Regions from separate parts of the Streptomyces sp. NPDC057424 genome, predicted to be linked through region 1. Evidence: riboswitches for the same ligand, from Rfam matches in the RefSeq annotation. Region 1 holds a riboswitch; each other region holds the start of a gene.
The links. Region 1 has a riboswitch for cyclic di-AMP ahead of ACFU3E_RS15645 (NlpC/P60 family protein). Riboswitches for the same ligand answer to the same signal wherever they lie in the genome.
Positions count from the first base shown of each region.

Region 2: another riboswitch for cyclic di-AMP. It lies ahead of ACFU3E_RS27320 (peptidoglycan DD-metalloendopeptidase family protein); the one in region 1 lies ahead of ACFU3E_RS15645 (NlpC/P60 family protein).
Region 3: another riboswitch for cyclic di-AMP. It lies ahead of ACFU3E_RS24740 (C40 family peptidase); the one in region 1 lies ahead of ACFU3E_RS15645 (NlpC/P60 family protein).

Region 1 covers NZ_JBHVCP010000016.1:12,748-22,655, forward strand. Annotated here, with positions in the region: gene ACFU3E_RS15605 (DoxX family membrane protein) at 1-114, shown strand, start outside; gene ACFU3E_RS15610 (hypothetical protein) at 129-353, opposite strand; gene ACFU3E_RS15615 (PspC domain-containing protein) at 340-1,794, opposite strand; gene ACFU3E_RS15620 (PspC domain-containing protein) at 1,972-3,264, shown strand; gene ACFU3E_RS15625 (LuxR C-terminal-related transcriptional regulator) at 3,261-4,001, shown strand; gene ACFU3E_RS15630 (NlpC/P60 family protein) at 4,011-5,069, opposite strand; gene ACFU3E_RS15635 (hypothetical protein) at 5,492-5,845, shown strand; gene ACFU3E_RS15640 (hypothetical protein) at 5,823-6,764, opposite strand; gene ACFU3E_RS15645 (NlpC/P60 family protein) at 6,935-8,113, opposite strand; cyclic di-AMP (ydaO/yuaA leader) riboswitch at 8,122-8,294, opposite strand; gene pcrA (DNA helicase PcrA) at 8,609-9,908, shown strand, end outside.
Region 2 covers NZ_JBHVCP010000041.1:32,899-42,806, reverse strand. Annotated here, with positions in the region: gene ACFU3E_RS27335 (TetR/AcrR family transcriptional regulator) at 1-425, shown strand, start outside; gene ACFU3E_RS27330 (SGNH/GDSL hydrolase family protein) at 498-1,283, opposite strand; gene ACFU3E_RS27325 (DUF6250 domain-containing protein) at 1,429-2,145, opposite strand; gene ACFU3E_RS27320 (peptidoglycan DD-metalloendopeptidase family protein) at 2,337-3,251, opposite strand; cyclic di-AMP (ydaO/yuaA leader) riboswitch at 3,256-3,410, opposite strand; gene ACFU3E_RS27315 (alpha-galactosidase) at 3,726-5,804, opposite strand; gene ACFU3E_RS27310 (tyrosine-protein phosphatase) at 5,981-6,778, shown strand; gene ACFU3E_RS27305 (DUF6126 family protein) at 6,794-6,913, opposite strand; gene ACFU3E_RS27300 (helix-turn-helix domain-containing protein) at 6,910-7,557, opposite strand; gene ACFU3E_RS27295 (aspartate aminotransferase family protein) at 7,632-9,047, opposite strand; gene dxs (1-deoxy-D-xylulose-5-phosphate synthase) at 9,044-9,908, opposite strand, start outside.
Region 3 covers NZ_JBHVCP010000034.1:37,384-47,291, reverse strand. Annotated here, with positions in the region: gene ACFU3E_RS24745 (hypothetical protein) at 1-299, shown strand, start outside; cyclic di-AMP (ydaO/yuaA leader) riboswitch at 636-848, shown strand; gene ACFU3E_RS24740 (C40 family peptidase) at 852-1,325, shown strand; gene ACFU3E_RS24735 (DUF6328 family protein) at 1,407-2,036, shown strand; gene ACFU3E_RS24730 (ATP-binding protein) at 2,174-2,632, opposite strand; gene ACFU3E_RS24725 (helix-turn-helix domain-containing protein) at 2,846-3,706, shown strand; gene ACFU3E_RS24720 (DUF397 domain-containing protein) at 3,716-3,946, shown strand; gene ACFU3E_RS24715 (8-amino-7-oxononanoate synthase) at 3,998-5,125, opposite strand; gene bioB (biotin synthase BioB) at 5,277-6,446, shown strand; gene ACFU3E_RS24705 (adenosylmethionine--8-amino-7-oxononanoate transaminase) at 6,439-7,719, shown strand; gene bioD (dethiobiotin synthase) at 7,721-8,446, shown strand; gene bla (class A beta-lactamase) at 8,531-9,430, shown strand; gene ACFU3E_RS24690 (endonuclease/exonuclease/phosphatase family protein) at 9,471-9,908, shown strand, end outside.

The sequences.
Region 1 (9,908 bases):
GACCTCGCCTACCTCATGGCCTGGATCCCCCTGATTCTCGCGGGCGCGCCCCTGCTGTCCCTGGACGCCGCACTGCGGTCGCGGCGAAGGCAGCGGAGCGGCGGGTACCGGTAGCAGGCCGCTCACCGTCAGGCGAGGTCCGCGCCCGCACGGCCTCCCCGGCGGCGCCGGCGCACGCGGCCCGTCAGGAGCGCCACCGCACCCGCCAGGCACAACCCGCCCGTGACGAGGGGGATCGCCACGAACCACGGGATCTCCCAGGCGCCGCCCGCGTCACCGGCGTAGAGGACGCCCGCCAGCACGAGGACGGTGCCGGCGATCAGCTTTCCGGGCTGGAACTCATGGCGTAGCACGGGTCACCTCCGCCTGCCCCACGCCGACCTGGAGATCCAGGTCGATGGTGCCGGACTTCTCGACGCCCTCGGCGGGAGAGAGGGTGATCTCCCTGCGCTGGTCAGGCTGCACGTCCACGTCCTTCGGGTCGTCACCCGGCAGCTGGAGGTCGCCCATGCCCACCTCCACGTTGAGCCGCACCGTCACGTCCTCGGGTACGAGCACCTTGATCCGGCCCATGCCGACCTCCGCCCGTGTCGTGACCGTCTGTTTCCCGGACACGTCCAGCCTGCTCAGATCCAGGGTGCCGACGCCGGTGCCCAGGTCGTAACGCTGCCGTACGTCCGCCGCGGTGGCGGGCGTCCAGGTGGTGCGTGCCCAGTGGGTGTCGATGTCCTTGGGTAGGGCCGCAGCCCCGGCGAGCAGGCCGGCCGTGATGATCGCCAGGAAGATCGAGCCCGCGCCGGTCCGGCCCAGCAGGGCGCTGACGGCTATGCCCAGGCCCAGGACGGCGAGCGCACAGGACAGGCCCGTCTGCAGGCTGGTGCCGAGCGGATGCCCGTCCCATGTGCGGCTCGTGCCCAGGGCTCCCGCGAGAAGCGCCAGCAGGAAGACCCAGCCGCCGATCCAGCGGGGCCCGCGCGGCGCGGGGGGCCCGGGACGCGGGGCGGGTATGTCCTCGCGGGCGCCGGGCCGGGTGCCGAGGCTGATGTTGACGGCCGCGGCGACATCCAGGTCGTGGGTGTCGCGCGGGCCCCACAGGTAGCCCGTGCCGCCGATGTGGGTGCCGTCCTTGACGATCGGGTCACGCCACCAGGAGGGGGCGGTGAGGAACACCGGCGGCGCCTGGGGCTCCGGCGGGGCGTCGGCGACGGCCTGGGCGGCGATGGGGTCGGGGCCGGGTGCGCCGCGCTGGCGCGACCAGTAGCCGGCGCCGGCGAGTATGACGGAGAGGACGACGGCGAAGGTCAGCACCCCGCCGTTGTTCAGCATGGTCAGGAACACCCCGCAGCCGACGAGCGCGAACAGCACGGCCGTCAGGGCCTGGCCGTCGACACGGCCGGTGAGCAGCTTGCGGACCTCGTTCTCGTCCTCGTCGTCGTACGGGACGAAGAGCCAGGCGAAGCCGTAGAAGAGGAGGCCGATGCCGCCGGTGGCGGAGAGCACGGCGAGGGTGATGCGGAAGATCACCGGGTCCATGTCGCACTGCCGCCCCAGTCCCGCGCAGACGCCGGCCAGGGCCTTGTGGCGGCGGTCGCGGCGGAACGCGTGGGGCGGACCGGCCGGGGCCGCCTCCTCGGCGGGGGCGGCCGTACCGGGCGCTCCTCCCCGCTCTCCCGCGTCCGCGCGCCCGGGCGCGGAGCCCGCGGCGGGCGCGGCATCCCGCGGCCCGGCGCCCCGGGCGGGGCGCGGGCCGGAGCCGGGTCCCGGACCCGTCGCGGCGTGCTCGTGATCGGTCATGGGTCCATGGTGACGGGCGCGGCGCCCCGGCGGGAGTCGGAACGACCCTGGCCGGACCCTGATATCGGCCCTGAGAGGCGGCTCGGGAAGCGTTCGAGGAGCGGCACGCCGAGATCAGGGGAGTCTTAGGGGACGACCCTGATGCTCCGGCTTCCCGCACGTGTGACCATCAATGGCATGTCGGAAGCCGCAGCAGCGCCACTCGCCGAACCGCGGCCGCCGCGCAAGCTCTACCGCAGCAGTGACGGACGCTGGCTCGGGGGCGTGGCGCGAGGCCTCGCCGGGCACCTCGGGCTGCCCGTGATCTGGGTACGGCTCGTCTTCATCGGCCTGTTCATGGCCGACGGCCTCGGCACGCTGCTGTACGCCGCGTTCTGGTTCTTCGTCCCGCTCGGCGTCGGCGGTGTCGAGGCACAGAGGCCGCTGTCGCCGGCGGCCGCGGAGACGTCACCCGACGGCCGCCGCAGACGCGTCGCGCGCAGGCCCGACAAGGGCCAGATCGTGGCCCTGCTCCTCATGGTCGTGGTGGCCATGGTCTTCGTGGGCAACGTGAACCTCAGCGGCGGCGCCAGGGCGTACCTCTGGCCGATGGTGCTGGTCGGCGCGGGCGTCGCCCTGGTGTGGCGGCAGGCGGACAACGCCCGCCGGGCCCGCTGGGCCGAGGTCGGCCGCCGCCGGCGCACGGTCACGCTGCTGCGCTCGGTGGGCGGGGTGCTGCTGGTGACGGCCGGCGTCTCCGGCATCTTCGTCCTGCAGGGTTCCGCGGCCCACCTCGGCTCCGTCCTGCAGGCGGCTCTCGCGGTCCTCGTCGGGATAACGCTGCTCGCCGGGCCGTACCTGGTGCGCATGACGCAGGACCTCTCCGAGGAGCGCCTGATGCGCATCCGCGCCCAGGAGCGCGCGGAGGTCGCCGCCCATGTGCACGACTCGGTGCTGCACACCCTCACGCTGATACAGCGCAACGCGGAGAACGCGAACGAGGTCCGCCGCCTGGCCCGCGCCCAGGAGCGCGACCTGCGCACCTGGCTCTACAAGCCCGAGGGCACCGGCAAGGACGAGGCCGACGAACCGACCACCCTCGCCGACGCCGTCCGGCGCAACGCGGCCGAGGTGGAGGACAAGCACGGCGTGCCCATCGAGGTCGTGGTCGTGGGCGACTGCCCGCTCGACGAGAGGACCGCCGCACAGATGCAGGCCGCGCGGGAAGCAATGGTGAACGCCGCCAAGTACGGTGGCGAGGGCGGCGCCGTACAGGTCTTCGCCGAGGTCGAGGGGAAGACGGTCTTCGTGTCCGTCCGGGACCGCGGCCCCGGCTTCGACCTCGACTCGATACCCGCCGACCGGATGGGTGTCAGAGAATCGATCATCGGCCGTATGGAGCGCAACGGCGGCACGGCGCGGCTGCGCGCGGTGCCGGACGGCGGCACGGAGGTCGAGCTGGAGATGGAGAGGGCGGAGAAGACGTCATGAGCGACCCGACCGAGGCGAACGGTACGGCGGGACCGGCACAGGCGGCAGGGCCCGCGGAGTCGGGCGGCGGCCCCGGGCGTCACGTGCGCGTGGTCCTCGTGGACGACCACCGCATGTTCCGCACGGGGGTGCAGGCCGAGATCGGGCAGACCGAGCAGACCGGTGTCGAGGTCGTCGGCGAGGCCGCGGACGTCGACCAGGCGGTCACGGTGATCACCGCGACCCGGCCCGAGGTGGTCCTCCTCGACGTGCATCTGCCGGGTGGGGGCGGCGTAGAAGTGCTGCGCCGCTGCGCCCCGCTGATGGGCGACACCGAGCAGCCGGTCCGCTTCCTCGCGTTGTCCGTGTCGGACGCGGCGGAGGACGTGATCGGGGTGATCCGCGGCGGGGCCCGCGGGTACGTCACCAAGACGATCACCGGCACGGACCTCGTGGACTCCGTCTTCCGCGTCCAGGAGGGCGACGCGGTCTTCTCTCCCCGGCTGGCCGGGTTCGTCCTGGACGCCTTCGCCTCCACGGACGCGCCGCCGGTCGACGAGGACCTGGACCGCCTGACCCAGCGCGAGCGTGAAGTGCTGCGGCTCATCGCGCGGGGCTACGCGTACAAGGAGATCGCCAAGCAGCTGTACATCTCGGTGAAGACGGTCGAGTCGCACGTCTCGGCGGTCCTGCGCAAGCTCCAGCTCTCGAACCGGCACGAGCTGACGCGCTGGGCGACGGCTCGCCGGCTGGTCTGACACCGGCGCTCACACCACCCGTGTCGCCCCCGCGTACGGCATCTCGTCGAGCGGGGCGACGCGTACCGGCGCCGAGGGGTTCGGCGCGTGGATCATCCGGCCGTTGCCCACGTAGATGCCGACATGGCTGATGCCGGTGTAGAAGAAGACCAGGTCACCCGGGGCGAGTTCGGAGCGGGAGACGCGGCGGCCCGCGGCGATCTGGGAGTACGTCGTGCGGGGCAGGGAGACGCCCGCGGCCCGGTACGCGGCCTGGACGAGGCCCGAGCAGTCGAAGGCGTTCGGGCCGGTGGCGCCCCAGACGTACGGGCTGCCGAGCTTCTGGTAGGCGTAGGAGACGGCGGCGGCCGCCCGGGAGTTGGGTGCCTGGGACGAGCCGGAGCCGGGGGCCGCGAGGGTGCCCCGTGCGCTTGTCGAGCGCGAGGCGCGGTCCTGCGGTGCGCCGGGCCGGGAACGTTCCTGCGGGTCGAGCCGGGACAGCAGCTGCCGCGCCGAGCCCAGTTTGCCGGTGATCGTCTTCTTGTGCTGTTCCAGCTCCGACCGGCGCGACTTCAGGGAGGTCAACTCGATGTGGGCGGCCCCGCGCAGCTGCTCGATCTCCCGCAGCTGCTTGCGTACGCCCGCGACGGCGGCGTTCTGCCGGCTGCCGGCCCGCTCGACGAACTCGGCGTTCTCGAGGTACCGGTCGGGATCGTCGGACAGGGCGAGCTGCACCGCGGGGTCGAGGCCGCCGGCGCGGTACTGGGCGGCGGCGACCGAACCCAGGGCGTCACGGGCGGAGTTGAGCCGCTCCTCCTTGCGAGCCGCCTGGTCCTGCAGGTCCTTCAGCCGCTGCCCGGCCGCCTCGGCCTTCTCCTTCGCGCCGTTGTACTTCTCGGTGGCGACCTCCGCCTCCTGGTACAGCTTGTCCACCTTGGCCTTGATCTGGCCGGGGGTGAGCTGTGGTTCGGCGTGTCCGGTTCCGTCGAAGCCCGTCGCCGTCGCCGCGCCCGCGAGGGCGATCGTGGCGGCCGTACGGGCCTTGCCGCCACCCATCGAGCGCTGTCGGGGCTTGCGGTGCGCTGCCACCTGGAGGCCACGTCCTTTCCTCGACCGCCGACGGTGTGTGCGGCCGCCGGGTGGGGAGCGGACGGGCGGCCTGCGCGTCCGGCGACGGCCCGCACAGGGGGAGCGGACCGCCGCCGGACTTCTCGGCGGTGGTGTCCGACTGCCGCCCCTGGCCCGGGCGGCGGTGGGGAGCCGGGCACCTGGTGGAGGACGCTAAGTGGCGCCGGGGCGGCCCGGTGGCAGGTGTGCGGAAGTGACGTGAGAGGACCGGCGGTGACCGTATGCGACCGTGGATCCACCCTGGCGCCGTCGACTTCACTCAGCGTGATGACCGATGTGTCGAATCGTGAGTGAGTGACCGTGATCGGGTGCTATGGGGCGCATGTGTGCATCACTGGCCCGGTGCCGGATGGCTCCGGAGCACCTGGTTAGGCTCCGGCCTCATGGACGTACTCATCCACCTCTTCGTCGGCCTCCACATCATCGGCATCGCCTCGCTGCTGGGCGGCTTCCTCACCCAGGTGAAGGCGATGGGCGAGGGTACCGCCCGCTTCACCCCCGCGATGCTGCACGGCGCGCTCACGATGCTGGTCACCGGTGTGGTCCTGGTCGGTCTCAACCAGGCCGACGACCAGTCCGTGAACAACATCAAGATCGGCGTGAAGCTGGCCCTGCTGATCGTGGTCCTCGGTCTCGTCTACGTGAAACGGGACGACGAGAAGGTGGACAAGGGCCTCTTCGGCCTGGTCGGTCTGCTGACCACGGCGAACATCTTCATCGCCGTGCTCTGGACCTGACCCGGGAGCGCCGGGCGCCGGCCCGGGCCGAGGCGAGGGCCCAGGCGGTGCACCCGAGCCAGGCGGCCACCGCGATCCACAGCAGCACCTCTCCGGCGACGTCGAGCCAGGGGACGTCGAGGGCTGCGGCGACCGCCAGCGCGGCCGTGGCCGTCACGGCCGCGGCGAACACGGTCGCCCAGCGTCGCACGTCGTAGTGGTGCCGGGGCCAGAAGAGCTCGGCGAGGAGCAGGGCGACGCAGGCGATCAGCGCGAGCACGAGCAGCGTGACGGTCGTCGTGCGCAGGGCGCTGACGTTGTCCTCGTTCCACAGGTACAGGCGAGCGCTGTCGGCGCTGAGGAGCTTCGCCGCGGCCAGTGCCGAGAAGGCGAGGGCGCCGGCCGCGAGCCAGTGGTCCCCGCGCCCCTCCTCCACCTGCCGGGGCTGGAAGCGGAACAGGGCGAAGCCGTAGAGCGCAAGTCCCAGCCAGAACAGCACCAGGGCGGCGTGGGCGAGCCAGGCCGCCGCTTCGGCCGCGGCGAGTGTGGCGCCGAGCATGGCGAGTCCCTGAGTGGCCACGCAGCGCAGGAAGACCGTCCCCCGCCGCCCCTCGGTCTCCGCGGTGAGCAGCACCACCCAGAGCAGCGTGGCGAGCGCCAACAGCGCCTCGGCGAGGGGCTGCCGGCCGGTCACGGAGAAGCCGGTGCCGAGGACTGCGGTCGCCGCCACGGTGGTGAGCGCGGCCGGCGTCTCGGCCCGCCGTCCGCCGTGCGCGCGCTGGGCGAGGCCCGCGGCCGCCACCAGCCAGGCCGCGCAGGCCAGGGTGAGGGTGATGCGGGAGAGGACCTCGAAGCCCGCCGAGTCGAGACCGACCGGCAGGACGCCGGTCGCCAGCGCATACGTCGCCCACCAGGTGGCAAACGGGGAGGGACCGGACATAGCGCCGATGCTAGTGCCCCGGCAGGCAACGGTCGCCCCGTCGCGACGCCCGGCACGCTCCCCCAAGCTCTTCGAGCAGGGGGGACCCTCACTCGCCGCACCGGCCGAAAGCCCACGTACGTCCGGTACGAGAGGGGCACGCGCGCGTGCCCCTCTCGTAACGAGACTTCTCAGGCCGGGCGCACCACGCTGTGGATCGCCGACTCGCCGTCGTAGTAGACCGACTCCTCGCGCACATACGTGCCGGGCTTCGGGGCGTGGATCATCATGCCGTTGCCGATGTAGATGCCGACGTGGGAGAGGTCGTCGTAGAAGAACACGAGGTCGCCGGGCTGGGCCTGGGAGAGCGGGACCGTGGTGCCGGCGTTCACCTGGTCGTAGGTCGTGCGTGGCAGGGTGACGCCCGCGGCCTTCCAGGCGGCCTGGGTGAGGCCGGAGCAGTCGTAGGAGCCGGGGCCGACGGCACCCCACACGTACGGCTTGCCGATCTGGGCGCGGGCGAAGGCGAGCGCCTTGTCGGCCTTGGTGGCGTACGAGGAGTCGGCCGGCGCGGTGGAGGAGGATGAGCCGGAGCCCGGCGAACCCGACGACGAGGACCCGCTGTCCTGCTGCTGGGCGGCCTCGTCCTGCGCCTGCTGCTGCGCGGCCTGCTGCCGGGCCAGCTCGTCGGCCTTGCGGGCGGCCTCCTCCCGCTTCTCCTTCTCGATCGCCGCGAGCCGGGCCTTCTCCTCGGCGGTCAGCTTCGACATCAGCTCGCGCGCGTCGGCGAGCTTGCGCTGGACGGTGGCCTTGGCCGTCTTGAGATCGCCCTGCGACTCGGTGAGCGTCTCGAGGCTCTCGGTGGCCTCCTGGCGCTTCTCCATCGTCTCGGACTGCTGCGTGACGTAGTCGTCGACCGCGGCCTTCTGACGGCCGGTCATCCGGTCCATCAGCTGGGTCCGGTCGAAGTAGTCCTGCGGAGTGTCCGCGAGCAGGAACGTCGCCGTGTCCGGGGCGGCGGCGCCGGTGCGGTACTGGGCGGAGGCGAAGGAACCCAGTTCCTCGCGGGCCTCGTTGAGCTTCTGGGTGCGCTGGGCGACGTCGTCCAGGAGGGTGTCGACGCGCTTGCGCTGCTTCGCGGTCTTCTCCTTGGCCGCGTTGTACTTGCCGGTCGCCGACTCGGCCTGGCGGTACAGGTCGTCGACCTTCTTCTCGACTTCCTCGAGGCTGGGCTTGTCGTCGGCCTCGGGGGCGGCGTTGGCCGACTGGGACAGCAGGGCCACGGACGTGAGGGCCGCCGTTGCGAGGGCGGGGGGCCGTATGCCTGCCACGCGCGTACCCGTAGGACGCGACTTGCGGTGCGACGCCAAGGGAGGCGACTCCTTCCATGTTCCGCCTACCGGGTTAGCTGTCGGGTTCGGGCGGGTGCTTCGGAAGGTTTGCCCTACGGCCTTCTCCGCACAGGGAGTCGGGCCGATTCACCCCAGGTTCACGGTTGGGTCCCCGGCTCCGGCTGCCGCTGCGGCACACCGGACTCGGCGGAGGCCGCGCGGCCCGGCGACGTTCGCCGGTGGGGGTCATGCGGCCCGGTCGCACCGTAGCCAACTCGTGTGGCCCTTGTGAAGGTTGATGGGTGATATGCCCGATACATTTTCGTGACCTCGTTCCTGAGCGTTGCGGAGAGTGAACGATCGAGGAGGTTTGGTCATGGATGGTCCGCATTTGCGGGGGGTGTAGCAGGACGTGATCATGCGGTCATGGAGGGCGACAATGCGCCGCCGGGCGGTCGGCGGGCGTGCGGGCGGGCGGCGATGTTCTCGGGGCGGCGGCGGGCTGTCAGTGAGGCGCCCTAGACTCGGAGAGCGATGAGCAGCCTCTTTGACGACAACTTCCTGGCGAACCTCCAGGCCCAGCGGGGCCCCGCGGACGAGCCCCCGCCGCCGCCCGAGGACGATCACGCTCCGGAGCCGGTTCCGGACGATCTGTTCGGCGGGAAGTTCGACGTGCCCCCGGACCGGGACGCCTACTACCGGGACGGTGCCCCCCGCCCGGCGGTGGACACCGCCGCCCTCCTGGAGGGGCTGAACGACAACCAGCGCGCCGCCGTCGTGCACTCCGGCTCCCCGCTGCTCATCGTGGCCGGCGCCGGCTCCGGCAAGACCCGTGTGCTCACGCACCGCATCGCCCACCTGCTCGCCGAGCGGGACGTGCACCCCGGCCAGATCCTCGCGATCACCTTCACCAACAAGGCCGCCGGCGAGATGAAGGAGCGCGTCGAGCAGCTCGTCGGCCCGCGCGCGAACGCCATGTGGGTCATGACGTTCCACAGCGCGTGCGTCCGCATCCTCAGGCGGGAGAGCAAGAAGCTCGGCTTCACCTCCTCCTTCTCGATCTACGACGCCGCCGACTCCAAGCGCCTGATGGCCCTGGTCTGCCGCGACCTGGACCTCGACCCCAAGCGCTTCCCGCCGAAGTCCTTCAGCGCCAAGATCAGCAACCTGAAGAACGAGCTGATCGACGAGGAGGACTTCGCCGCACAGGCCACCGACGGCTTCGAGAAGACCCTCGCCCAGGCCTACGCCATGTACCAGTCGCGGCTGCGCGAGGCGAACGCCCTCGACTTCGACGACCTGATCATGACGACGGTCAATCTCCTGCGCGCCTTCCCGGACGTCGCCGAGCACTACCGCCGCCGCTTCCGGCACGTCATGGTCGACGAGTACCAGGACACCAACCACGCCCAGTACGCCCTGGTCCGCGAGCTGGTCGGCACCTCCGAGCACCCGGTCGACGTGCCGCCGGAAGCCGAGGTCCCGCCCGCCGAGCTGTGCGTGGTGGGTGACGCCGACCAGTCGATCTACGCCTTCCGCGGTGCGACGATCCGCAACATCCTCCAGTTCGAGGAGGACTACCCGGACGCGACGACGATCCTGCTGGAGCAGAACTACCGCTCCACCCAGACCATCCTCAGCGCGGCCAACGCGGTCATCGAGCGCAACGAGTCCCGCCGCCCCAAGAACCTGTGGACCAACGCCGGCACGGGTGCGCGCATCACCGGCTACGTCGCCGACACCGAGCACGACGAGGCGCAGTTCGTCGCCGAGGAGATAGACCGCCTCACCGACGCGGGCGAGGCGAAGGCCGGCGACGTCGCCGTCTTCTACC
Region 2 (9,908 bases), on a different contig from region 1:
GGCACGCGGCGGAGGGGGACCTGGCGCATCTGCGCAAGGTGCTGGGCCGCCGTTCGCCGGCGCTGCGCCGGCTGCGGTCGGCCGTACGGTGGTACGCCCCGACCGGGCAGGCCAAGGGCTGGCGGCTGTGGATCGAGAGCTGGGCGGTGGCGCTGCGCGACCCGGCGCTGCGCGAGGTCGCCCAGGATCTCGACCGGCAGTGGAAGGCGGCCCTCGCCGAGGTCATCGCGGAGGGCGTGGCCGCGGGCGAGTTCCGCTGCCCGGACCCGGCCGGTACGGCCCTGCGTCTCACCGCCCTCCTCGACGGTCTCGCCGTCCAGCTGACGTCCTACGCCGGCGCGGTGCCGCGTGCCCGGGCCCAGGAGTGGGTGGAGGAAGCGCTGGTCCGCGAGTTGGGCCTGGAGCAAGAGGGGCTGACGCCCTAGACGGCACGCTCCCGCGGGTGCGGGCCATGCCGGATGGGACACCGGCACGGCACGCACCCGCAGGAGCCGCTCTCACGCCACCGGTGCGATCCGCATCCTGATGTCGTCCGGCGACAACGCCCCCTTGGCCGTCACATGGTCGCCGGACGACTCCCCGCGCAGCCGGCGCCCGATCCACGGCACGAGGAACTCGCGCGCCCAGGCGACGTTGTCCCGCCGCATGTCGAGCGCGCCCCGCGGGGGCAGCGGAGGCCACGCCTGCTCGGGGTCGGCCGGCACGTCGAGGCCGAGGACCTGGCCCGCGCGGAGCGCCACGCGCGTGTGCCCCTCGGGCGACAGGTGCAGCCGGTCGGCGTCCCAGGCCCTGCGGTCCTGCACACTGCGCAGGGACCACAGGTCGAGCACCGGGCAGCCGTACCGGTCGGCGATGGCCCGGACGTGGCCGTTGTACGTGGCGATCTTGCCGCGCAGGTGCTTGAGCACGGGCACGCCACGGGTGTCGAAACCGGTCGTCACCATGACCGTGCCGGACACGGCGGTGAGCTGGACCAAGGCCCGCTCGAAGCGCTCGGCCACCTCGTCCGGGTCGGTGCCGGGCCGGATGATGTCGTTGCCCCCCGCGCAGAACGAGACGAGGTCCGGAGCCATGTCGACGGCCCGCGGAACCTGGTCCGCCACGATCTGGTCGAGGAGCTTTCCGCGTACCGCGAGATTGGTGTACTGGAAGTCGCCCTCGGGCCTGCGGTCGGCGAGCAGGACGGCGAACCGGTCGGCCCAGCCGACGAACGCGCCGTCGGGGCCGGGATCACCGACCCCCTCGGTGAAGCTGTCCCCCAACGCCACGTACGACCCGATCACTGCTTTGCTGTCACTCTTCGAATCGTCTGCCACAGCAGGTCATGATTCACCTTCGAATGTGACCTACGCGACCGTAGGAAAGGGTTGACGGGCGGTGAGATAAGCCACTCCTGAAGGGTTGGCAAACTCCGGAATACAGCACTCGTCAGGAATGTTCCGGGGTCAGCCGCCAGACTCGGAACCCGCTGATCCGGAAATGGCTCCACACGGTCCGGAAGGCGAAGTGCCCGCTCGTGTACGGCTGCGGGTCGGCGTAGCCGAAGACCAGCCGCCCGTTGTTCCACCACTGGACCGTGGAGCCGTCGGAGACGATCCGTACCCGGTTCGGCTCGTTCGGGACCAGCAGCGGTTCGGTGTGGTCGAAGACCAGAGGACGGACACCGGGCTCGCCGACGTAGCGGCGCAGCCGGGTCGTGGTGTTGTAGTTGGCGCCGTAGCCCGCGTAGTACGTCGTGAGGTGGTCGTACTCGTCGAAGGCGCCGCCGCGGGGAGCAGCGAAGAGGTCGCCCGGGGAGCGGACGTCGGTCGCGTTCCAGAAGTTGTTGAGGTCCGAGACCCGGTCGTTGGCCCCGCCCTCGGAGACGGGGATCGCGGTGTACTCGAGGACGTACGGCCCGACGAGCCGCTGTCTGAACCACACGGTCGCGCCGCTCGGTACGTCGATCTCCAGGATGCCGCGGGAGGCGGTGACGGTACCGCCGGCCTGGAGTTCCGTGACCCACTGCCCGAGGCCGTGACAGAAGTCGTCCTGGGCGATGGGGCGGCGGTGTCGGGGCGCGGCATGCACGGTCACCGCCGGGGCGAGGGCCGCCAGGGCGGCTCCGGCGGCCAGGGTTCCGAACGCTCTGCGGGTGGTCGGCACGGGACACAGCTCCTCGGGATCCGCCGGGAAGGCTCGGGAAAGCGCTTGCACTCCGGACGGGATCACTCTGTCCCAACTGCCGCCGCCTGTCGATCCCTTGGGGCCGGTCGACGGCATGCACACACCGAAGGCCGGACCCGGCGATCGGGGTCCGGCCTTCGGTCGCGTGTCAGGCTGCGGGAGATCGGCCGTCAGCCGACGGAGACGCCGTGCGAGCGCAGGAAGGCGACCGGGTCCACGTCCGAGCCGTAGTCCGGCGTGGTACGGATCTCGAAGTGCAGGTGCGGTCCGGTCACGTTGCCGGTCGCGCCCGACAGGCCGACCTGCTGCCCGGCGGTCACGGTCTGGCCGGCCGAGACGGAGAGCTGGGACAGGTGGGCGTACTGGGCGTAGTTGCCGTCCGCGAGCTTGATGACGACCTGGTTGCCGTACGCGCCGCCCCAGCCGGCGGAGACGACCGTGCCCGCGCCGACGGCCTTGAGGGAGGTGCCGGTCGGGACGACGAAGTCGACGCCGGTGTGGTAGCCGCTGGACCACATGCTGCCGGACATGCGGTACGGGGTGCCGACGGTGGCGCCGGCCACCGGGACGCTGTAGCCACTGGAGTTGGCTTCGGCGGCGGGCTTGGCGGCGGCCGGCTTCGCGGCGGTCTCGGCCTTCGGGGCCGACTCGGCGGCGGACGACTTCGAGGCCGAGGGCTTGGGCGCGGACGGGGCCGAGGCCTTCGGCGCGCTCGCCGCCTTCTTGCTGACCGACAGCTTCAGGCCGGGGTGGATCAGCGACGGGTCGGAGCCGACGACGTCACGGTTGTCCGCGTAGAGCTTCTTCCAACCGCCGCTGACGTTCTGGTCGTCGGCGATCTTCGCGAGGTAGTCGCCGGCCTTCACGGTGTACGTGCGGGCACCGCCGGCCTTCGCGGCGGCCTGCTTCTCGGCGGCCGGAGCGGACTGGACGGCCTTTTCCGGAGCCGACTGCCCGGTGGCGGCGTGGGCGCCTGCGGCTCCCATGAGCGGCAGGGCGAGGGCGGCCCCGCCGGTGCCGGCGACGGCGATGGAGCGGGTGAAACGCTGGGTCTTGGGACGGCGGTGCTTACCCTTCGCGGGCATGGCGAATTCCTCTCCGTCGCCTGCGAGGTGAGCTGTCGGGTGCGGGCTGGAGATGCCCGGCCGCGCCGGGGCGCGGCTTAACCCCAAGCCGTTCCGGGAACCGGAACAGGCGTCTTACCTGTGGGTCCCCCGCTCCTGCCGTGCGTCGGGTCAGTGTGTGGGGCTCCGGGCGGCGGCAGGATTAGGCGTCCGTCCGGATTGGTGTGGAACGTAAGCGACCAAGACGCAACGGGACAAGCTTGCGGTTGCCCGGGGCGGTGTTTTTCTTGACGCGTCACCACATTTGCCGTCACCGAGCGTGGATTACCGATCTCCCGCTTTCCTCAATGGCCCTGAATAGCGCCAGAATTACGTGAACATGGCGACAACGTATCGTCACGAATATGACGATGGTCACGCGCCCCGAACTCATCTCCTTTACGATCGGGGCACGTTGCCCCTTTACGGCTTAAACACCCTATTCGGACAGAACGACTACTTACGCTTAAGGCGGACGACCGCGGCGTCCAGATCCCCGCACAGGCCGACCCGCAGTCCATGGTGAAGCAGTAGGGCCCCGCGGTGCACTTCGCCCGTTTCGAGGCATTCGTACGATGCGGTCGGGTCGAGGGCGCGCAACCGGAGCGCCGGCACGGGCTCGCCGTAACGCTGCGCCTGGAGCCAGGCGAGGACGACGGTCTCGTCGCCGAGGGCGTACTGCACGGCGCTCAGTCCGCCCTCCGGAGGACGCAGCCGGTACAGGTCGCCCTGCTGCACCACGGGCCGGATCTCCTTGTAGAGACCCACCCATTCCCGCGCCTCGGCGAGCTCCTCCCGCGTCCACTGCGTGAGGTCACCGCCGACCCCCAGCACCCCGGCCATCGCGCTGACGAACCGGAACCGCAGGGAACTGGCCCGCCGGTTGAGCATGGCGTTCGGACTGTCGGTGACCCAGGCGGCCATGACCCGGGCCGGATGGAGCTGACTGAAGCCGTGCTGGATGGCGAGCCGGTCGAGCGGGTCGGTGTTGTCCGACGTCCAGACCTGGTCCGCACGGCTCAGCACCCCGAGGTCGATCCGGCCGCCGCCGCCCGAGCAGGACTCGAAGGCCACGCCCGGGTGGGCGGCCCGCAGCCGGTCCAGCAGGGCGTACAGGCCCCGGACGTGGTCGACCCACAGCCGCTGCGGGTAGGGGTCGTCCGGCCAGCCGGCGTCGGTGAAGCAGCGGTTGAAGTCCCACTTGACGTAGTCGACGGGGGCACTGGAGAGGAGCCCGTCGAGCTGCTCCCACAGGTACACCCGGACGTCCTCGCGAGCCAGGTTCAGTACGAGCTGATTACGGAACTCCGTCCGCTTTCGTCCCGGTTGGTACTGAACCCAGTCGGGGTGCGCGCGGTACAGATCGCTGTCCGGGTTGACCATCTCGGGCTCGACCCAGATCCCGAACTGCATGCCGAGACCGTGCACGTGGTCGGCGAGCGGCTTCAGCCCGCCCGGGAAACGGCCGGGGTTCGGGGTCCAGTCGCCGAGCCCGGCCCGGTCGCTGGTGCGCGCCCCGAACCAGCCGTCGTCGACCACGAACAGCTCGACACCGATGGCCGCGGCCCGCTCGGCCAGCGCCCGCTGCTGCTCCTCGGAGATGTCGAACTCGGTGGCCTCCCAGGAGTTGAACAGCACCGGCCGGTCCCGGCCCGCGTCCGGGATCACGTACGTCCGCTGGTAGGCGTGCCAGGCGCGGCTCGCCCCGCCGAAGCCGCCGTCGCTCCAGAGCCCGGCGAAGACGGGGGTCGTGTACGACTCTCCCGTGCCCAGCGTCAGCAGGCCCGAGTCGTCGTAGCCGGCGCCGCCGGTGATCTGCACCGTTGTGTCCGGGAGCTGGGCCACGGCGATGCGCCAGGAACCGGACCAGCCCAGGGCGCAGCCGTAGACCTCGCCGTGCTCCTCGGTGGCGCCGGCGTCCAGGGCGACCCACGGCAGGTGCTGGTGGGAGGTGTGACCGCGGCGGCTGCCGATGACCTTCTCTCCGTGGGTGAGGGGGGAGCGCGTCAGCCGTGACTCGGCGCCCCAGCGGCCGTGCAGCTGGGACAGCCGCCAGGCGTCGCGGTCGGGCAGGGTCCAGGTGGCGGAGTCGGCGCGCAGCAGCTCGACGGCCGGTCCCCGGTTGTCCAGGGTCACCCAGCGCTCGACGACATCCGTCGAGGAGCGCATCCGGTAGTGCAGCGTGACGGCGAGGTCGCCGTCACGGAACCGCAGCCGCAGCTCGTCGTCCTCGGTGTCGTGTCCCTCGAGGACCCACTCGGTACCGCGCCGCTCGGGCGTGCGTACGGAGAGGGCAGGGCGGACGAAACGGGGGCCGCCCTCGACCGGGTACTCCTCGCGCCCGTCGAGCGGAGCCTCGAAGGGCCAGTAGTCCGGCAGCGGCCGGACGGCGAGGGCCTCGGCGTCGGCGAGGCCGATCCGGGGGCCCCAGTGCAGGTGCAGCAGTTCGTCCCGGTCGGTGACGTGGACGGCGTAGCTGCTGGCCGGCCCGGAGAGCACCCACGTACGACCGTCTTCGGAGATGTCCAGCACCATGCCCCCACAGATTCGAACAAGCCCGACCAGGTGCGACCAGTCAGCAACATCATCAAGGGCCACGGCGGCCCCGGGCAACGCCTGTGGACAACTCATTGCCTCAGGCAGGCATGTCGTATCGTCGAGTGACGCCCGTCGACGAGCCGCGCCGGCGGCACCGAAGGGGAGGAGCCCTCGTGACACAGCAGGTCCCGTCGACCGAGCCCGAGCTGGCCGGAGTGCGCAACTTCCGTGATGTGGGCGGACTTCCGACCGTGGACGGGCGGCGGGTGCGCCAGGGAGTGCTGTTCCGCAGCGGTCACCTCGCCCACGCGACCGGAGAGGACGCCGCCTTCCTCACCACCCTGGGCCTGCACACGATCTTCGACTTCCGCAACGCGGCGGACCAGAAGCTCGAGGGCCCGGACGTCGCGCTGCCGGGCGTGCGCAATGTGAACCTGCCGCTGAGCGACCCCGCCGACGGCGCCGAGTTCTGGAAGATGGTCCGCGACGGCGACTTGGGCCAGCTCCGCGCGATCCTCGCGGACGGCAAGGGCGCGGGCCGGATGATCGCCTCGTACCGCATGATCATCAAGGACCGCACGGGTGAGCACTCCCGGGTGCTGCACGAGCTCGCGGAGGACAGCGTCCCCGCGCTGATGCACTGCGCGGCGGGCAAGGACCGCGCGGGGCTGTCCGTCGCGGTGACACTGCTCGCGGTGGGCGTCGAACGCGAGGCGATCGTCGACGACTACCTGAAGTCGAACGCCAAGCACCGCCGCTACAAGGTGCACCGCAGCAGCTCCGCCGCCTCGGCCTACTCCCCCGAGGTCATGGAGCTGCTCAGTCCCCTCTTCGACGCGCGCGCCGAGTACCTGACGGCGGCCTTCGACACCATCGAGGAGACCTGGGGCGGCGTCGGCACCTACCTGGAGAAGGGGCTGAAGCTCACCCCGGAGACCCGCGAGCAGCTGCGCGAGCGGCTTCTCGACTGAGACGCCCGGGCGGGGCTACTTGGCGCCGACCTCGAACAGCAGGTAGACGAACGCGGCGAAGACGTGCCCGAGGATGAGATAGATGAGCAGCCTCACCCACAGGGCGCGGGGAAACCTCTGCTCCATGTCGCTCACGCCATGTCTCCAGAGGTGGGGCCCAGGCACAGCGCGGCCGTGGGGCTCTGCAGCAGGGTGTGGACGAAGAGCAGCTCGACTCCGTCGTGGTCCTCGGCGGCGATCCGGTGCGGGGTGAGGGAGTCGAAGTGGGCGCTGTCCCCGGGGGCCAGCCGGTGCGTGGTGTCCCCGAGGCGCAGCCGCAGCCGGCCGCGCAGCACATGGAGCCACTCCTCGCCGGGGTGGACGCGGACGATGTCGCCCTGGGAGCCGTGGGGGACGTGGACGCGCAGGGCCTGCATCCCGCGGCCGGGGGCGCCGGCCTGCCAGTAGGTCCAGCCGCCCGCCGCGGTGGGTTCCATGTCGGCGGCGCGGATGACGGAGTCCCGTTCGGCGACCGTCTCACCGAGCAGTTCGGAGACGGTCGTACCGTAGATGCGGGCGAGTGCGAGCAGCATCGGCAAAGAGGGCTGCCGCTGCCCGGTCTCCAGGCGGGAGAGATGGGCGGGCGACAGCCCGGCGGCGCGGGACGCGGCCTCCAGCGTCAGGGAAGCCTGACGCCGAAGCGCCCGCAGCTGGGGCGCGACGACGGCGGGCAGCGCACCGGCCGGCTGGTCGGCCGGCGCCTCGGCCCCTGGGGGCCGCTCGGTCTCGGAGGGGCTCATGCCTCCATTCAGCCGGAGCCTTGCCTCACCGGCAAATTTCTTGCCTCACAGGCAAAGACCCGGGAGGCGGAGCCTCAGCGGTTGGCCACCGCCTGCTTGACGAGCGTCTTGCCGAAGTCCCACACCAGCCCACCGTTGTGCGCGTCGTCCATCACGGCGGTGAAGGCGTCGACGAACCGGTCCACCTCCCGCTCGCCGATGATCAGCGGCGGGATCAGCTTGATCACCTCCATGTGGTCGCCGGAGACCTGGGTGAGGATCCGGTGCCGCTGCAGCAGCGGCACGGCGACCATCTGGGCGAAGAGCCCCTTGCGAGCGGCCTGGAGCATGGCCCAGCGGCTGCGCAGCTTCAGCGACCTGGGCCGTCCGAACTCGATGCCGATCATCAGGCCCCGGCCGCGGACCTCGGCGAGCATCTCGTACGTGTCCGTGAGCGCGGCCAGCCGGGACCGGAGCCGCTCCCCGGTGGCACGGACGCCCGCGACGATCTGCTCGTTCTCCATCACCGACAGCACCGCGAGGCCCGCCGCCATGGCCTGCGCGTTGGATCCGAAGCTCGCCGAGTGGACGAGCACCCGGTCCATGGACGAGTAGACCTTCTTGAAGATCCAGTCCTTGCCGATCGTGGCGCCGACCGGCACATAGCCGCCGGAGAGCGCCTTGGCCACGCACACCAGGTCGGGTTCCACACCGTCCTCGTGCTGGTAGGCGTAGAAGTCGCCGGTCCGGCCGAGGCCGGTCTGCACCTCGTCGGCGATGAGCAGGGCCTTGTGCCGGTGCAGCAGCTCCTGGGCGGCCCGCAGCCAGCCGGGCGGCCCTTCCAGGACGCCCTTGCCCTGGATCGGCTCGACGATCAGCGCGGCGACGTCGCCCTTCCTGAGCTCCCGCTCCAGCGCGTCGAGATCGCCGAGCGGGACGGCCGTGTCGGGCAGCAGCGGGGCGAAGCCGTCGCGGAAGCCGGACTCCCCGTTCACGGAGAGGGAGCCGGTGGTCAGGCCGTGGAAGGCGTGCGCGCAGTACAGGACCCTGGGCCTGCCCGTGACGAACCGCGCGAACTTCAGCGCGCCCTCGACGGCCTCGGTGCCGCTGTTGCCGAAGAACACGCGGTCCAGGTGCGGGCTGTGCGCGAGCAGCTTCTCGGCCAGCAGGCCCGGCAGCGGCTGGCAGTCGAACCGGGTGAGGTCGGCGAGACCGGCGTCCAGGACGTCGTGCAGCGCCTTGCGTACGACGGGGTGGTGGCGGCCGAGGCCCATCACCCCGAACCCGGCGAGCATGTCCAGGTAGTCGTTGCCGTCCGCGTCGTAGAAGTAGGCGCCCTCGGCGCGCTCGTAGACCTTGTCGAAGCCGATGGTGTGCAGCATGCGCGGGAGCTGGTGGTTGAGGTACCGGCTGTGCAGCTCGTAGCGCTCGGCTCCGCGCTCGGCCAGCAGCTTGCCGAGGTCGAACTCCCCGGCCTGCGACGACTCCGACGCGGATTCGGCGGTTGTCATTCCTGTGGCTCCTTGGACTGCTCTTCCTTCACGGCCAGGCTCGCGCTGATCCGCCCGGCCACCTCGACGGGTGTCAGGCCGATGTCGGCGAGCACCTCACCGCGCTTGGCGTGCGCGAGGAACTGCTCGGGGATGCCGAACCGCCGTACCGGTACGTCGACCTCGGCGTCGCCCAGAGCCAGCGCCACAGCCGAACCGACCCCGGCCGCACGGCTGTTGTCCTCGACGACGGCGACCAGACGGTGCTCGGCGGCGAGGCCGGGGAGCGCCGGGTCGACGGGCTTGACCCAGCGCGGGTCGACGACGGTGCAACCGATGCCGCGCGCTTCGAGCAGCTCGGCGGCCTGGAGGCAGACCGGCGCCATCACGCCGACGGCCACCAGGAGAACCTGCGGCCGGTCGGAGCGGTGCAGCACGTCCAGTCCGCCCACCCGGTCCACGGCCGGGACCGACGGGCCGACGGACTCCTTCGGGAAGCGCACGAGCGTCGGCGCGTCGTCGACGGCGACGGCCTCACGCAGCTGGGACCGCAGCTGGTCGGCGTCCCGTGGCGCGGCGATCCTCAGCCCCGGCACGACCTGGAGGACGGACATGTCCCACATGCCGTTGTGGGAGGCCCCGTCGACGCCCGTCACCCCGGCCCGGTCCAGGACGAAGGTCACCCCGCAGCGGTGCAGGGCCACGTCCATGAGTAGCTGGTCGAAGGCGCGGTTGAGGAAGGTGGCGTAGACGGCGACGACCGGGTGCAGTCCGCCCGTCGCCAGGCCCGCCGCGGACACGGCCGCGTGCTGCTCGGCGATGCCGACGTCCCACACCCGGTCGGGGAACCGCTCGGCGAAGGCGCCGAGGCCGACCGGATGC
Region 3 (9,908 bases), on a different contig from region 1:
CCGAACTGCCGCCGCTGCCCGCCCTGACGCGCGCCGAGGCGGAGCTGATCGACCGCTACCTCGAGGTCGTCGACCTGCTCGGCCGTATCAACCCGGCCCAGGACGGCGACGCCTACCGCGGGCTGCGCGCCGCCCAGGCCCTGGTCGGCAAGGCGACCGCGCTGCGTGACGCGCTGGCCCTGATGCACCAGCGGGGCGAGACGGAGCTGCACTCCGGCACCCTGGCCCGGGCGCTACGGGTGCTGGACGGCGAACGGCGCACGTCCCGCCTCACCCTGCCCCCGGAGTCCGTCAGTTGACGCGGAAGCGTCGGTCCGGACGCCCGCCCCGTTGGCGGAGCGTCCGGACCTGAGTTGAAACGGACCAAAAGACGTACCCCTGTTCGGAGTAGGCGGGAGACCGATTTCGGGACCGTTCCGGTTGCGCAACACGCTTAGCCCTCGGACGGAATGGGGCATTCCGCTGCTGGTCCGGCGATGCGCGAACCCGTGGACAGTGGCTCGAACGCACACGTGTCCACCCGAACGGGTGAGTGGTGAGTAACAACACAAATCCCCGGTTCCGTTGGGAAATCCGGACAGCCATGAGCCAAGATCCCTGTCTGACGACAAGCCCCCGCCGCTGTGGCGGGGCGATCCGGGCGGACGCCGAGTCCTGCCGCCGCCCGGATGACCGGTCGACAGGAGTGGATCGGCAGGAGTGGAGGACCCAAGCACGACGGGTCGCCGGGACGGTCACGCCATGACCGGATCCGAGCAGCCCTTGGGGTGAAGCCGCGTCAGCGGCCGGGCAACTTCGCCAGCCCGAATCCGACAGGTCATCCTTCACAGGCGGCTGACGAAGGGTTGCGCATGACTGCGCTCAATCGTGTCCCGTCGCTCATGGCCCGGGCCGGCACGGCCTCGGCGCTCACCATCGCCGCGGTGGGCGGCTCGATAGTGGCGCCCGGCTTCGCCTCGGATGCCGCGGCAGCCACGCCGGCGACCAAGGCACTCCAGATCGCGGCCTCGAAGAAGGGTTCACCGTACAAGTACGGGGCCACCGGTCCGCACCGGTTCGACTGCTCCGGGCTCACGCTCTACTCGTTCAAGAAGGCCGGCAAGAAGCTCCCCCGCACGGCTGCCCAGCAGTACAACAAGACGCGCCACATCTCCGCCAAGAACCGCAAGGCGGGAGACCTGGTGTTCTTCCACTCGGGCAGCAACGTGTACCACGTCGGTATCTACGCGGGTAAGAACAAGCTCTGGCACTCCCCGAAGAGCGGGGACGTGGTGCGACTGCAGAAGATCTGGACCAAGAGCGTCTGGTACGGGCGCGTGAAGTGATCCGCCCGGCGTGCGGCGGCGCCCCGACGCGCCGCCGCATGCCGGAGCGTGACACGGGCTCACATGGATACCCGCGACCCCATGGCCGAGCACCGTCCCTGCACCGCGCGCAACGAGACTCCGCTGCAGCGCGCCGACCGCAACTTCGTCGAGTTGCTCCAGGAACTGCGCGTCACCCAGACGGGCGTGCAGATCCTCTTCGCCTTCCTGCTGTCGCTGGCCTTCACGTCGCGCTTCGAGGACCTCGACACGGTCCAGCGCGTCACCTACGTCGTCACGCTGCTGCTCGCGGTCCTCGCCGCCGCGCTCTTCACCGCGCCGGCCGCACTGCACCGCTCTCTCTTCCAGCAGGGCGCCAAGCCCCGCATCGTGCGGGTTTCCTCGCGCCTGGCCAGCACCGGCCTGAGCGTGCTGGTGTTCGCGTTCAGCGGTTCCGTGCTGCTGGTGGTCGACGTGACCACGGGCCGGACCGGTGGTATCGCCGCGGGCGCCGCGACCTTCCTGGTCTGCGTCGGCCTGTGGGGGCTGCTCCCGCGGCTGGTGCGGCGGGCGGGGCTGCGCCGCGAGGCGGACGGCACCGGGGAGCCCGCCGAGGAGCAGCCGGGCCGGAGCGACGTCGGGATCCCGGCGCCGCTGCGGCGCACCGTCAGGCAGCCGTCAGGGCTGCGAGGGGCGGCAGCACACCGGGAGGCGCCGGCACGGCACCGGTGACGGCCGCGGGCCCCCGGTGGGTCATGAGGCTCGGCACGGGCGTCGCAGCCGTGCGGATGGCCCGGATGTGGGTCGCGCGGGCCGGGCTGCGCGGAGGGCACGCGCCGGGGAGTTCTTCCGGATCCTGCTCCGTGTGACTACGGCTCCTGCTGGACCGCCGTCGTCACCGGCTGGACCGGGACGGCCCAGGGGAGTTCGACCGAGATGGTCTTGCCGCCTTCACGGGTGGGTCGGATGCGGAGCCTGCCGCCGCATTCCGCGGTCAGCCAGCGGATGATGACCAGGCCGCGGCCGTTGTCCTGCTGGACGGCTGCGGGCAGGCGTCTGGGGAAGCGCGGGTGGCCGTCCGTGACACCGATGCGCAGGTGCTCGTCGCGGTCGAGCACGACGTCCACGGTGAACGTGGGCGACTGACCGAAGGTGTGCTGGACGGCGTTGGTGGCGAGTTCGGAGATGATGAGCCGGACGGTGTCGGACACTTCCGTGTCCGCCGGCAGGCCCCACTCCGCCAGCGTGCCCACCACGTAGGCACGCGCTGCGGAGACCGAGGCGGGATCGCTCGGCAGAGTGACGGATGCTTCCAGATGGTCTGCCATGGCGACGTCGTCCCTTTCCCACGGGACCGCAGCCCGACACGGAGCGGATGGTTCGAGTACGGTCCCGGACTGGTGCTTCGTCGCCAGACTGCCACCAGAACACCCCTGAAGGACGGCGATCCACCAAGATATGCATATATCTGTCGCTCAAAGCGGTGAACTCTGCGACGCGAGACCGTATTTGGGTGGCTCGGAAGGAGTAAGGAGGTGCCCATGCAGCACGGTCCCGCGGTGCGCCGCCGGAAACTGGGCGCCGAACTGCGTGCGCTGCGTACCTCTGCGGGGCTCACGAGCGGTGAGGCGGCCCGGCTGGTGGGCTGGCACCAGTCCAAGGTCAGCCGGATCGAGACGGGCACGAGCGGGGTGAAACCGGCCGATGTGCGGTTACTTCTCGACGCCTACGGCGTGGCAGACTCCCAGCTTCGCGAACTGCTCATGGTGTTGGCGGGCTCCGAGGACAGCGGCGGCCGGCACCACTGGTGGCACGCCTACCGCGGGGTACTGCCGCCGACCTACCGGGACTTCATCAGCCTGGAGTCCCAGGCCGGCGCGATGCGCACACTGGAGACCACCGTCGTCCCGGGCCTGCTGCAGACGCCCGAGTACGCGCGTGCGGTGACGCGGGCCGCGGTGGAGGGGCTCCCCGAGGACCGGCTCGACACGCTGGTCGAGGTGCGGCTGGCCCGGCAGGACGTGCTGCGCGCGGATCCCCCGCTGAGTCTCAGCGCCGTCCTGGACGAGGCGGTGCTGCGGCGGGAGGTGGGCGGGCCCGGGGTCATGGCCCGCCAGCTGGAGCGGCTGGTCGAGGCGGCCCGGCTGCCCCAAGTACGCCTCCAGGTACTGCCGTTCGCTGCCGGGGCGCACATCGGCGTCACCGGCCCTTTCGTTATCTTGTCATTTTCGAGCACTTCTGATCTGGATGTGGTTGTTCTCGACCACTTGACGAGTAGCCTCTACCTCGAACGGAAAGAAGACCTCCAGGCCTACACGGAGGCCTTCAACGCCCTTCAGATCCACGCCCTTTCGCCCGAGGACTCGTTGGATTTCATCGCCGGGACAGCCGCCGGCGCGTAAGGAGGCACCATGCGTGCACTGCCTCGTCATGTCCCCTCAAGCATCGAGCTGCACGGTGTGCGGTGGCTGCGCAGCAGCTACAGCACCGGCGCGAACAACTGCGTCGAGACCGCGTGTCCGGGCGCCCCGCCCTGGGCCGGACTGCTCGCCGTGCGCGACTCCAAGGACCCGGCCGGACCCGCGCTGCTCTTCTCCCCGGGGAGCTGGGCCGCGTTCGCGGCCGGGGTGGACCGCATGTAACCGCGTTCGATCAGGCCGTCGTCGTGCGACGCACGGCCGTGTCACGCCGACTCATGGCCGCGCCTCGCCGATCAGCCGTACAGCGCGTTCCATCTGCTGACCGGTCAGGTCCGCGCGGGCGGTCAGCCTGAGCCGTGAGATGCCGTCCGGCACGGAAGGGGGCCGGAAGCAGCCCACGGCCAGGCCCGCCGCGCGGCACTGCGCCGCCCAGCGCACGGCGTCCTCGGGGGAGGGCGCCCGCACCGAGACCACCGCGGCGTCCGGACGTACCGCTTCCAGACCCGCGGCGGTCAGGCGTGCGTGCAGTTCGCCCGCCACCGCGCGGGCCCGTGCCGCCCGTTCCGGCTCGCGGCGCAGCAACCGCAGGGCCGACAGGGCCGCTCCCGCCGCCGCGGGGGCGAGTCCGGTGTCGAAAATGAACGTCCGGGCGGCGTTGACCAGGTGGTCGACGACCCGGGCGGGGCCGAGGACGGCACCGCCCTGACTGCCGAGCGACTTGGACAGCGTGACCGTCGCGACCACGTCGCCGGCGCCCGCGAGCCCGGCCGCGTACGGGGCGCCGCGGCCGCCGTCGCCGAGGACGCCCAGGCCGTGGGCGTCGTCGACGACCAGCCCGGCGCCGTGCTCCCGGCAGGCCTCGGCCAGCGCGGTGAGCGGAGCCGCGTCGCCGTCGACCGAGAAGACCGTGTCGGACACGGCGATCGCCGTGCCCTCGTGGGTTGCCAGCGCCTTGCGCACGGCGTCCGGCTCGGCGTGCGCCACGACCTGGGTGGTGCCGCGGGCCAGTCGGCAGCCGTCGATGAGCGAGGCGTGGTTGCCCGCGTCGGAGACGATCAGGGAGCCGTGCGGGGCCAGGGCGGTGACCGCGGCGAGGTTGGCGGCGTAGCCGGAGGAGAAGACGAGGGCTGCCTCGAAGCCGCAGAAATCGGCCAGTTCCCGCTCGAGTTCGGCGTGCAGTTCGGTGGTGCCGGTGACGAGCCGGGAACCCGTCGAGCCGCCGCCCCAGGTCCGCGCGGCCCGGGCCGCGCCCTCGGTGATCTCGGGGTGGCGGGCCAGCCCGAGGTAGTCGTTGCTCGCCAGGTCGAGGAGCGGCGAATCGGCCGGACGGGGTCGCAGAGTCCGTACGAGTCCGGCGCGGGCGCGCAGCTCCGCCTGCTCGTCGATCCAGCCGAACGCCATGGGGGGGTCCTCCGGGGAATTTGTAGGCAGTGCACAGACACTAGCGGGACCTCCAGCAGGTCACTGTGTGGCAATACCCACACCTCGAAGCGACTCTGTTGTACGAACTCTCCTTGGCCCGGAGCGGGTCCGTAGGACAGGATCGGCTCTCATGGACCTGCTGAACACGCTGGTGGACAAGGGGCTTCGGCGCGAGCTGCCGACCCGCGACGAGGCACTGGCCGTCCTCGCGACGTCCGACGACGACCTGCTCGATGTGGTGGCCGCGGCCGGAAAAGTGCGCCGGCACTGGTTCGGCCGACGGGTGAAACTGAACTATCTCGTCAATCTCAAGTCCGGCCTGTGCCCCGAGGACTGCTCCTACTGTTCGCAGCGGCTCGGTTCGACGGCCGGGATCCTGAAGTACACCTGGCTGAAGCCCGACCAGGCGTCCGACGCGGCCGCGGCCGGTGTGGCCGGAGGGGCCAAGCGGGTGTGCCTGGTGGCCAGCGGGCGCGGCCCGACCGACCGGGACGTGGACCGGGTCTCCGAGACGATCAAGACGATCAAGGACAACAACGAGGGCGTCGAGGTGTGCGCCTGCCTCGGACTGCTCTCCGACGGCCAGGCGGAGCGCCTGCGCGAGGCCGGCGCCGACGCCTACAACCACAACCTCAACACGTCCGAGGCGACGTACGGCGAGATCACCACCACGCACACGTACGAGGACCGCGTCGACACCGTGCAGAAGGCGCACGCGGCCGGTCTGTCCGCCTGCTCCGGGCTGATCGCCGGCATGGGCGAGACGGACGAGGACCTGGTGGACGTCGTCTTCTCGCTGCGTGAGCTGGACCCGGACTCGGTTCCGGTCAACTTCCTGATCCCGTTCGAGGGCACCCCGCTCGGCAAGGAATGGAACCTAACCCCCCAGCGGTGCCTCAGGATCCTGGCGATGACACGGTTCGTCTGTCCCGACGTCGAGGTGCGCATCGCCGGCGGGCGCGAGGTCCATCTGCGCACGATGCAGCCGCTCGCCCTGCACCTGGCCAACTCGATCTTCCTCGGCGACTACCTCACCAGCGAGGGCCAGGCCGGCAAGGCCGACCTCGAGATGATCGCGGACGCCGGCTTCGAGGTGGAGGGCACCGACCGGGTGACGCTTCCGGAGCACCGGGCCGGAGGCTGCCACGACGGTGGCGGAGTCTGCGGTGACGGCGGCGGGGCGTGCGGCTCCGGCGAAGAGCCGCAGGTCGCCGGCCCCCCTGTCGGCGCCGAACCCCGGACCGACCTGGTCGCCGTGCGCCGCCGGGGCACCGGGACGGACCTCGCGCCCAATGCCTGAGCCGGCCGTCTCCGAACTGCTGGAGCTCGACCGGCGGCATGTGTGGCATCCCTACGGCCCGATGCCCGGGCGGCAGCAACCGCTGGTCGTGGAGTCGGCGAGCGGGGTGCGGCTGCGGCTCGCCGGCGGCTCGGGAGAGCTGGTCGACGGGATGTCGTCCTGGTGGTCGGCGATCCACGGCTACAACCACCCGGTGCTGAACGAGGCCGCGCGCGAGCAGCTCGGGCGCATGAGCCACGTGATGTTCGGCGGGCTCACCCACGAGCCCGCCGTGCGCTTGGCGAAGCTCCTTGTCGACATGTCACCCGAGGGCCTGGAGCATGTCTTCCTCGCCGACTCGGGGTCGGTGTCGGTCGAGGTCGCGGTCAAGATGTGCCTGCAGTACTGGCGTTCGCTGGGCCGTCCCGGCAAGCAGCGGCTGCTGACCTGGCGCGGCGGCTACCACGGCGACACCTGGCAGCCGATGTCGGTGTGCGATCCCGAGGGCGGGATGCACGGCCTGTGGACCGGGGTGCTGCAGCGTCAGGTGTTCGCCGACCCGCCCCCGGCGGAGTACGAGGAGGCGTACGCCGAGCACCTGCGGTCGCTGATCGCGCAGCACGCGGACGAGCTCGCCGCGGTGATCGTCGAGCCGGTGGTGCAGGGCGCGGGCGGGATGAGGTTCCACTCCCCCGCGTATCTGCGGGTGCTGCGCGAGGCGTGCGACGCGCATGACGTGCTGCTGGTGTTCGACGAGATCGCGACCGGCTTCGGCCGTACGGGCGCGCTGTTCGCGGCGGAGCACGCGGCCGTGACACCGGACGTGATGTGCGTGGGCAAGGCGCTGACCGGCGGCTATGTGACGATGGCGGCGACCCTGTGCACCGCACGGGTGGCTGACGGCATCTCGCGGGGCGAGGTGCCGGTGCTCGCGCACGGCCCCACCTTCATGGGCAACCCGCTGGCGGCGGCGGTGGCCTGCGCCTCGATCGAGCTGTTGCTAGGGCAGGAGTGGCGCGCGGAGGTCGAGCGGATCGAGACGGGCCTGCGGGACGGGCTCTCGGTGGCTTCGGACCTGCCCGGAGTGAAGGACGTGCGGGTGCTCGGCGCCATCGGCGTCGTGCAACTGGATCACGCCGTGGACATGCAGGCCGCGACGGAGGCAGCCGTGCGTGAGGGCGTGTGGCTGCGGCCGTTCCGCGATCTGATCTACACCATGCCGCCGTACGTCACGGGCGACGCGGACCTGGCGCGGATCGCACGGGCCGTGTGCGCGGCGGCGCGGGAGGGATGACATGCCGGTACTGGTGATCACGGGCACGGGCACGGAGGTCGGCAAGACGGTCGTGACCGCCACCGTCGCCGCGACGGCCCTGGCCGCCGGCCGTTCGGTGGCCGTGCTGAAGGCCGCGCAGACGGGCGTACGGCCGGACGAGCCGGGGGACGCCGCCGAGGTGGCCCGCCTCGCGGGCCCGGTGACGACGGCCGAACTGGCCCGGTACCCAGAGCCGTTGGCGCCGGCCACCGCTGCGCGCCGGGCCGGCCGGGCCCCGGTCCGTCCGCACGAGGTCGCGGAGGCCGCCGCCAAACTGGCCACCGAGCACGACCTGGTGCTGGTCGAAGGGGCCGGCGGACTGCTCGTCCGGTTCGACGCGGCCGGCGGCACCCTGGCGGACGCGGCCCGGCTGCTGTCGGCGCCGGTGCTGGTCGTGGCGCCCTCGGGGCTGGGCACCCTGAACACGACGGAGCTCACGGCGCGTGAACTGCGCTCCCGGGGGCTGGAACCGGCCGGGATCGTCATCGGGAGCTGGCCCGCGGCCCCGGATCTCGCCGCGCGGTGCAATCTCACGGACCTGCCGGAGGTGGCCGGAGCCCCGCTGCTGGGCTCCGTCCCGGCCGGGTCGGGGGCCCTGCCCCCTGCGGACTTCCAGGCGGCCGCGCCGCACTGGCTGGCGCCCAGGCTGGACGGCTCCTGGGACGCGGAGGCGTTCCGGGAACGGGAGGCGCCCGGGGCGTTCTGAGGGTCCGGGCGGGCGCGCGATGAAACCGGCGCGGGCGTGATCGCGTGTTGAACTACGAATGTGATCACCTCCGAAGGGACCACCTTGCACAGGAACGGACCACGCCCGTCCCGCCGTACGGCCCTCGCGCTGGGCACGGCCGCCGCTCTCGCGCTGGGCGGCGGCACGGCCCACGCGCTTCCGGGCACCGGCGGTGTCACCGCGCGACTGCGGGAACTGGAGCAGGAGCACACCGCGCGGCTGGGCGTGTACGCCCGCAACATGCGCACGGGCCGGACGGTGGCCTACCGGGCCGACGAGCGCTTCCCGATGGCCTCGGTGTTCAAGACGCTCGCCGCCGCTGCGGTCCTGCGCGACCTCGACCGCCACGGCGAGGTCCTGGCCCGGCGCGTCCACTACACCCGGGACTACGTCATGAAGTCGGGCTACTCCCCCGTCACGGAGGACCACGTCGCGACCGGCATGACCGTCGGCGAACTGTGCGACGCCACCATCCGCTTCAGCGACAACACCGCGGGCAACCTGCTCCTGAAGGAGCTGGGCGGACCGACCGCCGTCACGCGTTTCTGCCGCTCGGTCGGCGACCGGGTCACCCGGCTCGACCGGTGGGAGCCCGAGCTCAACTCCGCGGAGCCGTGGCGGGTGACCGACACGACCTCCCCGCGTGCCATCGGCACGACCTACGCCCGGCTCGTGCTCGGCCGCGTGCTGGAGCCCCGGGACCGCGCACGGCTCACGGACTGGCTGCTGCGCAACACCACCAGTACCGAGAAGTTCCGCAAGGCCCTGCCCGCCGACTGGCTGATCGCCGACAAGACCGGCGGGGGACGGTACGGCGGCAACAACGACGTGGGCATCACCTGGCCGCCGGACGGCCCGCCGATCGTGATGTCGGTGCTGACCACGCAGCCGGAGGAGGACGCTGCGGCCGACAACCCGCTGGTGGCCGGCGCCGCGGCCCTGCTGGCGGCGGAACTCGCCTAGCGTGGCCGTCGGCGGCAGGTCGTCGTGGGACACGTGGCTGGTGAGCGGTGCTTGCGGTGCCGCCGGTCTGCTCGCCCTGCACTCCGCCGTGCCCAACGGGGCCGGGCGGCTGGGGAGCCTGCTGGAGACGTTCCTGCCGTGGCTGGGGGTGGCCGTGCCCGTGCTCGGCTGCCTCGCCCTGCTCAAGCGGTCGTGGGTGGGGCTGCTCGCCTGCCTGGCGCCCGGGGCCGTGTGGCTCTGGATGTTCGGCGGGGTGTGGTTCTCCTCGCCTCCGGGCTCGTACGACCTGGCCGTCGTCCAGCACAACGTGGCCGACGACAACACCGACCCCGCCGGTACCGCCCGGGCCCTGCTCGCGACCCGCGCCGGCCTGATCGCCGTGGAGGAGCTGACGCCCGCGGCGCGTCCCGCGTACCAGGGCGTGCTGGGCGCCTCCCACCCGCACCGGGCCGTCCACGGCACGGTCGGGCTCTGGTCG